DNA from 2 places in the Arthrobacter glycogeni genome. Region 1 is predicted to be linked to the other one. Evidence: predicted binding sites of a transcription regulator. Region 1 holds the regulator's gene; the other holds the start of a gene.
The links. The regulator LexA, encoded in region 1, represses DNA repair genes until DNA is damaged. The targets are predictions, from matches to a motif close to TCGAACANNTGTTCGA.
Positions count from the first base shown of each region.

Region 2: the regulator LexA is predicted to act here: its motif matches at 3,058-3,073, upstream of imuA' (DnaE2-dependent mutagenesis accessory factor ImuA').

Region 1 covers NZ_JBTNDV010000011.1:18,788-24,166, reverse strand. The annotation lists gene ACX80G_RS12355 (ATP-dependent DNA helicase) at 1-1,158, shown strand, start outside; gene lexA (transcriptional repressor LexA) at 1,237-1,893, opposite strand; gene ACX80G_RS12345 (LysM peptidoglycan-binding domain-containing protein) at 2,347-2,706, shown strand; gene ACX80G_RS12340 (histidinol-phosphate transaminase) at 2,857-3,966, shown strand; gene hisB (imidazoleglycerol-phosphate dehydratase HisB) at 4,049-4,666, shown strand; gene hisH (imidazole glycerol phosphate synthase subunit HisH) at 4,663-5,301, shown strand; gene ACX80G_RS12325 (CG2302 family histidine operon protein) at 5,304-5,379, shown strand, end outside.
Region 2 covers NZ_JBTNDV010000008.1:11,259-16,637, forward strand. The annotation lists gene ACX80G_RS09785 (glycosyltransferase) at 1-321, shown strand, start outside; gene ACX80G_RS09790 (glycosyl transferase) at 329-1,378, shown strand; gene ACX80G_RS09795 (glycosyltransferase family 2 protein) at 1,375-2,274, opposite strand; gene ACX80G_RS09800 (SOS response-associated peptidase) at 2,274-2,981, opposite strand; gene imuA' (DnaE2-dependent mutagenesis accessory factor ImuA') at 3,084-3,848, shown strand; gene ACX80G_RS09810 (DNA polymerase Y family protein) at 3,845-5,379, shown strand, end outside.

The DNA.
Region 1 (5,379 bases):
GCCGAACCCCTTGACTCGGCGAACCGGTTCTTCGAGTCGACAGTGGAAGGGGTCCCATCAGGGCTGATGGCGTCCGGGCTGGACGAGGAGCAGGAATCGGCCGTTACCCAGGTCCGTGAGGCCTGCCGTGCCGTCCTGTCGGACGCCAAGGGTGACGGGCCGACGCCCGCCGACGGTGGGCGTCAACTTGCCAAATCCCATGTGCTGGCGGTCTTCGAACTCTGTGAGCGCCTCCTCACGGCCACCCCTGCGGGCGAAGTACTCTGGGCATCACGGCCCAGCACCTTCTCGCCCGGTACCGGGTACTCGCAGCCCGACGACGCCGCACCGGCCACGATCAACATTGCTCCACTGTCGGTGGCGGGGAAACTGCGTGAGGGCCTGTTCGCCGATCACACCGTCGTGCTGACGTCGGCAACGTTGGCTATCGGCTCCGAGTTTGGGCCGGTTGCCGGGTCGCTGGGCCTTGCCGGAGCTTCGGCTCCCTCCTGGACGGGCGTCGACGTCGGCAGTCCGTTCGATTACCCGAAGCAGGGCGTGCTCTACGTCGCCAAGGACCTGCCGAAGCCCGAACGAGGCACCTCGGCAGAACAGCTCGACGAACTCGAGGTCCTTCTCAAGGCGTCCCGCGGCGGCGCGCTGGGACTCTTCTCTTCGCGCCGGGCCGCCGAGGAAGCAGCCGAGGCGCTGCGTCCCCGGGTCGATTTTCAGATCCTGTGCCAGGGCGAATCCTCGATGTCAGCCCTGGTCAAACAGTTCTCCGATGAGCCCGACACATGCCTCTTCGGCACCATGTCCCTCTGGCAGGGCGTCGACGTCCCAGGCAGGTCCTGCCGGCTGGTCACCATCGACCGGATACCCTTCCCCCGGCCAGATGACCCCTTGATGACCGCCAGGACCAGGGCCGTGGCCAAGGCCGGCGGCAACGGGTTCATGAGCGTGTCAGCCACCCATGCTGCGGTCCGGCTGGCGCAGGGAGCAGGTCGGCTGATCCGCGCGACAGAGGACAGGGGAGTGGTCGCGATCCTTGACTCCCGGTTGGCCAACGCGCGCTACGGGTCGTTCCTGCGGGCGGCGCTGCCACCCTTCTGGTCGACCACGGACCGCGCAACGGCGGTGGGCGTCCTCGAGCGCCTGGCCGGGGAGCCCAGCCCCTAACAGTTTTCCCCTCCGCGCGGTTCGGCGCGGTTCGCCTCCGCCGCGGTGGTGCGCGGTGTGGCGGCGGGCAGTGTGCGGTCAGAGAGCGCGCATCACCGAGACAACCTTGCCCATGATGGTGGCTAGGTCACCAAGGATTGGTTCGTACTGGGTGTTTTGCGGGAGCAGCCAGGTGTGGCCGTCGCGTTGGCGGAAGGTCTTCACTGTGGCCTCGTCATCCAACAGGGCCGCCACAATGTCACCGTTCTGCGCCTCCTGCTGTCTGCGGACTACTACCCAATCGCCGTCGCAAATGGCTGCGTCGATCATCGAGTCACCGTAGACGCGCAGCATGAAGAGGTCGCCATGGCCGACCAATTGGCGGGGCAGCGGCATGACATCTTCGATTACCTGATCGGCCAGGACCGGGCCACCTGCAGCAATCCGGCCAACGAGCGGTACCATCGCGGCGTCCACCGCGCCGCCGATCTCGGACGGGACGCTGGGATCTGACCCCTGGGGGGCGCTCTTATGGTCGTGGTCGAGCGTTAGTGGAAGCAGGATTTCCATGGCCCGGGGGCGCTTGGGGTCGCGACGAAGGTAGCCCATCCGTTCCAGCTGGGACAGCTGGTGGGTGACGCTCGACAAACTGGCGAGTCCCACCGTATCCCCAATCTCCCGCATTGACGGCGGGTACCCATTGGTACCGATCGCCCGCTGGATGGTTTCGAGGATCTTCTTCTGCCGGGGCGTCATGCCCTTGGGCACCTGCCGGCCGCGGGGCCGGCCGCGCGTTGGAAGCGGGGTGGGGGGCAGATCCGAAGTTGGTCCATCCAGTGGTCCGTCCGACTCTTTCACGGTCGCTGTCCCTTCGATAAGAATCTATGTACCCCGGCAGATCCCTGGATTTCGGGAGCCGAGCTTATTTTGTCAGAGCCGGATGATGTGCTGAGTTCTGCTGGAACCGAACCTTCATCCTTACCGCCAACGGTATGGGAGTTGAGACACGTTTTCAAACATTTGTTCGATCGTGTCTCGACAAAGTTCGTCAATAAGTGCTAAAAATAAGAAAGCAGCAATTCGAAGATAGGTTCGAACGAAACAGGCCAGTCCGGTTTCTGCTCGAACACCACCTTCAACCGCCGCGGTTGGTTCGGTTTGAAACCCGGATTCGAATGGACTGATTCGAGAGCACAGAGAGGTCTATCCATGTCTGTCATCACCACACACCAGAATGTCCCCGCTGCCGAGAAGGTTGCGGGTAAGCTGCGACTCACCCGCAGGGGCAGGCTCCTGCTGGTCGGGTTGCCGATTGTTCTGCTGGCATCGGCCGTCCTGATGCTGTCAGGATTCTTCAACTCGCCCGCCAAGGCAGCGGCCGAGGGCGGAGAGGTCACGCAGACCGTCAGCGTCAGCGTCGCTGCCGGGGAAACCATCTGGCAGATCGCCACCGAGTTCGCTCCCGAGCGCGACCCGCGCGACGTGGTCTCCGAGATCGTTGAACTCAACAGCCTCGGTACGTCAGTTCTTCAGGCCGGGCAGCAGCTGGACGTCCCGACCAACCGGTAAGACCCTTGCGAAGCACGGGACTGTTCTCGAAATCCCAGTGAGCCACGACAGCCCGGCCAGCCAGTCTCGGCTGCCGGCAGCAGGCAGCGAAGGGCCAGTCAGTGCCCCGCGGATTCTGCTCTGATGCGGCTCGGAGCATAACCTTGACAGGTGAACGAACAGTTTGAGCGGTTGAGCCGGTTGCCCCTGCGCGATGATCTCCGGGGGAAGCACCCCTATGGGGCTCCCCAGTTGGACGTGCCAATCCTGCTCAACGTCAACGAAAACACCTATGGGGTGCCCGACGACGTGAGACGGGCGATTGTTGACGCCGTTAGTCGGGAAGTTGGCGGCCTGAACCGCTACCCCGACCGAGAGTTCAGCGAACTACGGTCAAATCTCGCGCGCTACCTCGGCCACGGGCTGACCGCCGCTAACCTGTGGGCCGCCAACGGTTCCAACGAAGTGCTGCAGCACCTCCTCCAGGCCTTCGGCGGCCCCGGCAGGTCGGCGATCGGCTTCCCCCCTACTTACTCGATGTACCCCCTGCTCGCCAGCAGTACCGGCACCCGCTACCTAGCCGGGGAAGGCAACGGCACTTTCGACCTGGGCGCGGAAGACGCTGCACGCCAGGTACAAGAGTCCGGCGCCAATGTCGTGTTCCTGTGCTCGCCCAATAACCCGACGGGGACCGCTTTGGGTCTGGACGTGGTGGAAGCGGTCTACGAGGCAAGCGAGAAGGCCAACGCCATTGTGATTGTCGACGAGGCCTACGCCGAGTTCGCCCACGCCGATACCGTCAGCGCACTGACCTTGTTGGAGGGCCGGGAGCGCCTCGTGGTGTCCCGAACCATGAGCAAGGCCTTCGCCATGGCCGGCGCGCGGCTCGGCTATCTGGCATCGGCACCGGAGGTTGCGGACGCGCTGCGCCTGGTCCGGTTGCCTTACCACCTCTCAGCTATCACGCAGGCGGCGGCCAACGCGGCCCTGACCCACTCGGTCCAGCTGCTCGCCAACGTGGAAGACATCAAAACCCAGCGCGACCGGATCGTCGACAGTCTCCGAGCGCTGGGCCTAACCCCCGTGCCCTCGGACGCCAACTTTGTGCTCTTTGGAGGGCTTGAGGATCCGCACGGGACCTGGCAGGGCCTCCTGGCAGCGGGGGTGCTGATTCGCGACGTTGGCATCCCAGGCCACCTGCGGGTCACCGCCGGCACCGAGATGGAGACCACAGTGTTCCTCGACTCCCTCAGTGCCCTGCTGGGCAAAACCGTCTCCTAGACTGGTAGGAGGCCGTTCGATGCGACACCCGAATGATGCAGCTACCGTCACCCATCCGCTACGTACCAACCGAAGGATAGCCATGAGCGTGGAAACCACCGCCCGACGCACCGCGAGCCGGGAACGGACCACCAGCGAATCGTCGGTGTTCGTCGAACTCGATCTTGACGGCACCGGACGCGCGGAAATCAGCACCTCCGTGCCCTTCTACGACCACATGCTCACTGCGCTGGCCAAGCACTCGCTGATCGACCTCACGGTCCGGGCCACCGGAGACACGCACATTGACGCCCACCACACGGTCGAGGATGTCGCCATCACCATCGGTGAAGTGCTCCGCGAAGCCCTCGGCACGAAGGCGGGAATCCGGCGGTTCGGCGAAGCGACAGTTCCCCTGGACGAGGCACTGGCCAACGCCGTCGTCGACATTTCAGGCCGGCCCTACCTCGTCCACACGGGCGAACCTGCAGGCCAGGAGTACCACCTGATCGGCGGGCACTTCACCGGTTCGCTCACCCGCCACGTCTTCGAAGCCATCACCCTGCACGCCCAGATCTGCCTGCACATGACGGTCCTGGGCGGACGCGACCCCCACCACATTGTGGAAGCCCAGTTCAAGGCCTTTGCCCGTGCGCTTCGCGCCGCAGTGGAGCCGGACCCACGGGTGGACGGGATCCCGTCCACCAAAGGGGCACTATGAGCGCGCCACGCGTCACAGTCCTCGATTACGGTTCAGGCAATATCCGCTCAGCCGTGCGTGCCCTTGAGCACGTCGGCGCCGAGGTTACGCTGAGCGCCAAGCCCGACGACGTCCTGAACGCCGACGGGCTGGTGGTGCCCGGCGTGGGGGCCTTCGCCACGGTAATGAAGGGACTGAAGGACGTCGACGCGCTGCGGATGATCGGTCGGCGGGTGGCCGGCGGCCGGCCGGTCCTCGGAATCTGCGTCGGACTCCAAATCCTCTTCGATGACGGTGTTGAGCATGGCATCAGGACCGAAGGGATGGGCGAATGGCCGGGCACCGTTGAGCGGCTCCAGGCCGACGTCGTTCCCCACATGGGCTGGAATACTGTGACAGCACCCGAGGGGTCAACACTGTTCGACGGCATCGAAGAGGAGCGGTTCTACTTCGTTCACTCCTATGGAGTACAGCAGTGGACGTTCGACGTCACCCAACCAGCGATGAAACCTCCCATGGTGACCTGGGCGGACCACGGCGGACCGTTCATCGCGGCGGTCGAGAACGGGCCGCTGAGCGCCACCCAGTTCCACCCCGAAAAGTCCGGCGACGCCGGCGCGCGCCTGCTCTCCAACTGGTCGGCGGGGTTGCGGTAGCCATGTGGAGCATAGTGCTGATGGGTCTATCCGGGCTGCTGATCGGCGGGGCCATCTCCTTCCGGCGGCAGGAGTTGC
Region 2 (5,379 bases), on a different contig from region 1:
GTGTTCATCTCCTCACCGTTATGGGCAGAACCCTTCGGACTGAGCACCGTCGAAGCGATGGCCTGCGGTACACCGGTGGCTGCTCTGCCCTGCGGCGCGATGGCCGAAATTATTGACGAGCGGGCCGGGGTGGTCGCCAGGGGGTTCGCGGCAGCCGACCTGGCGGTGGCCATCGAACAAGCCCGCCACGCAGATAGCGTGGAGGTACGGGCCTCCGCGTCGCGGTTCGCCGCCGAGGTGATGATCACCAGCTACGAAAAGCATCTCGGGGAGTTGGTGGGCCAGGGCCTGCTGACCGATGCCGAGATACTGGCGTCCTAGGGTACCGATGGCCCTCCCCCGCGTTGCCTATTACACCCATCATCACGGATCCGGACACCTGCGCCACGCCTTGGCTATCGCACGGTTGCAGGTAGTCGATCTCCTGGTCACCGGCTCCACCGAACCGCCAGGACTGAGCGGCATCCCGCACACCCGCTTTGCCCAGCTCGCCGCTGATATCCGGCCCGACGGCGAGCCCTACCCGGTGCCCCCTGAACCGTTTCTGCACTACGCACCCACCACCTCAACTATCAGGGACCGGTTTTCCCAGCTGCATGCTGCCTGGCAGGACTTCGATCCCCAGGTGGTGATCATTGACGTCTCCGCCGAGGCCGCAGTCTTCGCCCGGCTCTGCGGATATCCGGTCCTTTACCGGCGGATGCCCGGTGACCGTTCGGACGTGGCACATCAGAGCGCCTACGCTGCCGCCACCGGGCTGTTCGCCTACTATCCTCAAACCCTGGAGGATGCCACCTATCATGAGGCATACGGAGACCGGACGCAGTATCTGGGGATGCTCGAACCACCAGGTTCTGCCGCTGCCAGGACCGTCCCCGCTGGCGGGAAGGTCATTACCGTCCAGACCAGCCTCGGGGGCAGCGGGGTGAGCGTCACGGAGATCGCCAGAGCTGCACGATCATCCCCCGAATGGCAGTGGAATGTGGTGGGTCTCAGCTCCGGCAGCGCCAACCTGCCACCGAATGTGCGCCTGCTCGGCGTTGTCGAGGACCCGCGCCCGGAGTTGGCGGCGGCGGATCTCATCGTCACGTCCGCCGGATACCACGCCGTCGCGGCGGCGGCCGCTGCCAGCCGGCCCACCATCCTGGTGCCAGAGGCGCGGCCTTTCGGAGAGCAGACTGCCTTTGCCCGCGCTCTGAACAGGTCAGCCGGAATCCCGCTGGCTGAGATCTGGTCAGCTGCAGCGTGGCCGGAGCTCCTGCGCCAGGCTGTGGGATCTGATGCCGGAGCGCTGGGGGCGGCCCTGTTTGTCAGCCGCGACACCTTCAGCGACCGGTTTCTTGACCTGGTGTCCAGGGCCTCGGCGTCAGGTGCTTAGTACGGTGCATTCACCTGTGCCGCTGCAACCTCACCCGCGGTGGGCTGTCTAAGCACGTCAACCGTGTTGCCGTCGGCGGCCCAGGCGATGTACCCGGCGTCGGCGAAGGCAGTCAACCACCCGGTCATCGGCCACACCCCCCGTTTCCGGTAGAACACGAGGCTGTTGGCAACGATATCGGAGAAGTGCTGCAGCGGGGGGCGGGTGACCCCGTGATGCTGGTGAAACATCGTGGCGTTGGAGAACGAGAGTGTCACGCCACGGTCCCGGGCGGTGAAGGAAAAATCTGTGTCTTCCCCGCCGTACCCGGTGAACGCCTCATCGAATCCGCCGATCCGTCCGAAATCGTCTGCCGTGACAGTAAAACCCAGGGACCAGAACAGCTCATAGCGGTCGGTGCGGGCAGGTGATGCGCCCGCCGCCGGCGCCAGCGACTTCCGCGCTCGGTGCGGGATCGAGGCGCGCATCAGCCCTGCATCGCCGTCGTGCCTGGGGAATCCTGCGGCACTCAGGTAGCGGGGCTGGGCCATGACAAGCCCCCCGGCGTCCGCCAGGTCCCGGTGTAGGGTTTCGCACAACGTGCTGGCCGGGATGCAGTCCACGTCCAGGAAGATGAGGGTGTCAGTCGAAGCTGCCGCGGCAGCCGCGTTGCGGGCGGCAGCAAGGTTGAGGGCGCCGGTTGCCGACGCTGGAAGATGGACAATCCGCTGAGGAATCATTGAGACCAGTGGCGCGGGGTTTGGCTGGCCCATGTAGGCGACCACCAGCTCAGTGGGCTGCAGGGTTGAACGATTAAGACCCGCCACCAGATTGGCGAGGTGGTGGTCCCGGTTGGCGCTGAGTACGAGAACCGAGAACTGTGGGGTTGCGGGATCGGAGACTGCTGAGACCGTCATCAAGCGGCGGGCTCAATCAGCTGCGGCCCGTTATTGCGGACCGATCCGACGGCGTCTCCGACGACGCGGGGCACGAGTTGAGGTTCAGGAATGGCGTCGATCAGTGTCCGCACGTCAGCGCTACTGGTCATTCGTGGATTCAGCCATTCTGAGTAGAGATCCGGGGGGAGAATGAGCGGTGTTCGGTCGTGAATATGGCCGAGCGTGTCACTGGCTGTGGTGGTGATAATGGTGCAGCTGCGCAGCCATTTGTCTTGATGATCATCCGGAAGTGTTGGGTCTGGCCAGTATTCATACAGGGCTGCGAAGGCTAGCATGTCGTTGGTCTGGCCGTGAAGGTAGGTAGGTATTTTGCCATCCGGCCCCTTTTCCCACTCGTAATAGCCGTTGGCCATCACGATGCCCCGGCGACGTGAGGCAGCGGTGCGGAAGGAGGGTTTCTCAAGGATAGTTTCAGCCCTGGCGTTGATCAGGGGTGGGCCCTTCTTTGGGTCTTTCAGCCAGGACGGCACCAGCCCCCACCGGGCGGTGGTCAAGCGTCTGGCAGGATGACCACCGGTATCCTCCAGTCGCTCCAGCAGAAGCCGGACGGTGTCTGTGGGAGCAACATTGTAGGAGGGTTCCGGCAGCTCCTGATCAACAAAGTCAACGTCAAACAGGTCGATGAGGTCCTGGTCAGATCCCGCCACCACAAAACGTCCGCACATGAGGATAGGGTACTCCGAGGGACCTCCAAACCGTATGTTCAGGAGGTTTGAAGGGCCGAACAACCGATTGACTTAATCGAACATATATTCGAAAATTAAAGGGTGAGCGCACCAGCAACCAGCCCTGTGATGTCTCCGGGATACGCCCCGGATCAGGACATGCTGGTACCCGAAACCGCTGGTAAATCCCGCAGTGAATCAGGCTTGCAGGAGAAGATCAATCAGATGCAGGGCAGCCGGCTGGGCTCCCGGCGGTTGCCCACCATTCCCTCTCTCGGACGAATCCTCCCTGGCGGTGGTCTGATGGCTGGTGCCGCCTACTCGGTTGAAAACTCCACCACACTGGCGATGGCCTTGCTAGCTGGCCCATCAGGCTCTGGCGCCTGGTGCAGCGTCATCGGTATCCCCGACTTCAACGTTGAGGCGGCAGCAAACCTGGGTATTGATCTGGATCGCCTGATCCTCATTCCCCATCTGGATGGCCAATGGCTAGCAGTCACAGCAGCAATGGTGGACGTGGTGTCAGTCATTCTGACCAAGGCACCATCAACTATTACTGGTTCAGATGCGGCACGGCTCAGGGCACGGCTACGGCAGCGCGGAGCAGCCTTGATCACCCTGGGTACCTGGCCGCAGAGCGAAGCCGTACTCAGCGTGTCAGAAAACAGGTGGGGAGGCTTGGGATCCGGGTCGGGACACCTCCAGACCCGTAGGTTGAAGGTCACAGCCACGGGACACACTGGCCGCTCCCGGAGCTCGGAACTCTCTCTGACCGAACTGCGGCAAAGCACGTGGGCCCAGTTCCCCGGTGTTGGTAGCGGTAATGAGAGACAGCCCTTTATTCCCCAGGTGGTGAACGCCTCATGAAGCTGCAGGCACCTCCTCAACCACCCCGGCAGAACGCCACCAGAATCATGATGCTCTGGATCCCAGATTGGCCGATTACCGCTGCCCTTCGTGAACTTGACGTTCCAGTCAATGCTCCCCTTGCGCTTATTGACAAGGGCAAGGTGTTCGCCTGTTCCCCTTCGGCGCGGGCCGAAGGAGTAAAACGTGGGTTAAGGGTCCGTGAAGCCCAGGCACGGTGCCCTGAACTCGTCGTCGAACGCTATGCTCCGGACCTCGATGAACGGGTCTTTGAACCAGTAGTCGCCGGTATTGAAAAGATCATGCCGGGGGTCCAGGTGGTACGCCCGGGGCTTTGCGCCATCCACGCCCAGGGACCCAGCAGGTACTACGGCGGCGAGGCTCCCGCAGGGTCGGTACTCCTCACCACGCTCGCTTCGTTTGGTCTGAACACCGCAAGGATTGGTGTCGCCGATTCACCGTTCGCAGCTGAGCATGCAGCCCGTGCCACAGAAGTTCTTGAGGGTGCTGAACAGGACCCCATCTGGGTTGTCCCACCCGGTGAATCACCACACTTCCTGAGCACGTTCCCCTTGGAGGTGCTTGGTGAACCCAAACTCGCAGTCCTGCTGCGACGGTTGGGAATCAGGACTCTAGGCGACTTTGCCGGATTGGATTCCGGTGACATCCGCAACCGGTTCGGCGTCGAGGGAGCCCTCGCGCACCGCAAAGCCAGCGGGCTCGACCACCGCACTGTCGTGGCCCGAAAGCCCCCACCTGAACTCGATGTCGTCGTCGACTTCGAACCGGCCCTGACTCGAATTGATGAACTTGCTTTCGCTTTCCGTACCGCTGCTGACCGCTTTGTTGACCGCCTTCGCGAGACCGGTTTCGTGTGTACCGCGGTGCGGGTGGTACTGCACTCCGAATCCGGCGAAGTGTCTGACCGGCTCTGGCGGCACCCTCGATGGTTTGATGCTGACGACGTCCTCGATCGCGTCAGGTGGCAGCTGCAAGGTGACGGGCTGATTGAACACGGACTGCAATCAGGCATCACCCGGGTACAAACAATTCCTGACACTGTTGAGGATCTCGGCGACCACGCGGACGGGCTATGGGGCACCGGACCCGATGAAAGCATCCACCATGGGCTGGCCCGCGTGCAAAGCATGCTGGGCCACGGAGCAGTGCTCACTGCGATAGTTGCAGGGGGCAGGATGCTCAAGGACCGCAGGGTGTTCATCCCGTGGGGTGACTCATCAACCAGTCATCCGGCAACGGCAAAGTCCCAACAGGGCCAACCCTGGCCTGGACGGTTGCCGGGCCCAGCACCGGCCACCGTCTTCGACACTCCCCTTGAGGTGCTCGTTCAGGATGTTGCGGGGTGCACCGTTGACGTTGACACCCGAGGAATGCTTACCAGCACCCCCGTACGGTTCGCTGCACCAGGAACAACCACCGGTCAACGCACGGTGCAGCACTGGGCCGGGCCCTGGCCCATCAGTGAACGATGGTGGGATTCAGCAAGCCGCGTGCTCAACCGTTTCCAGCT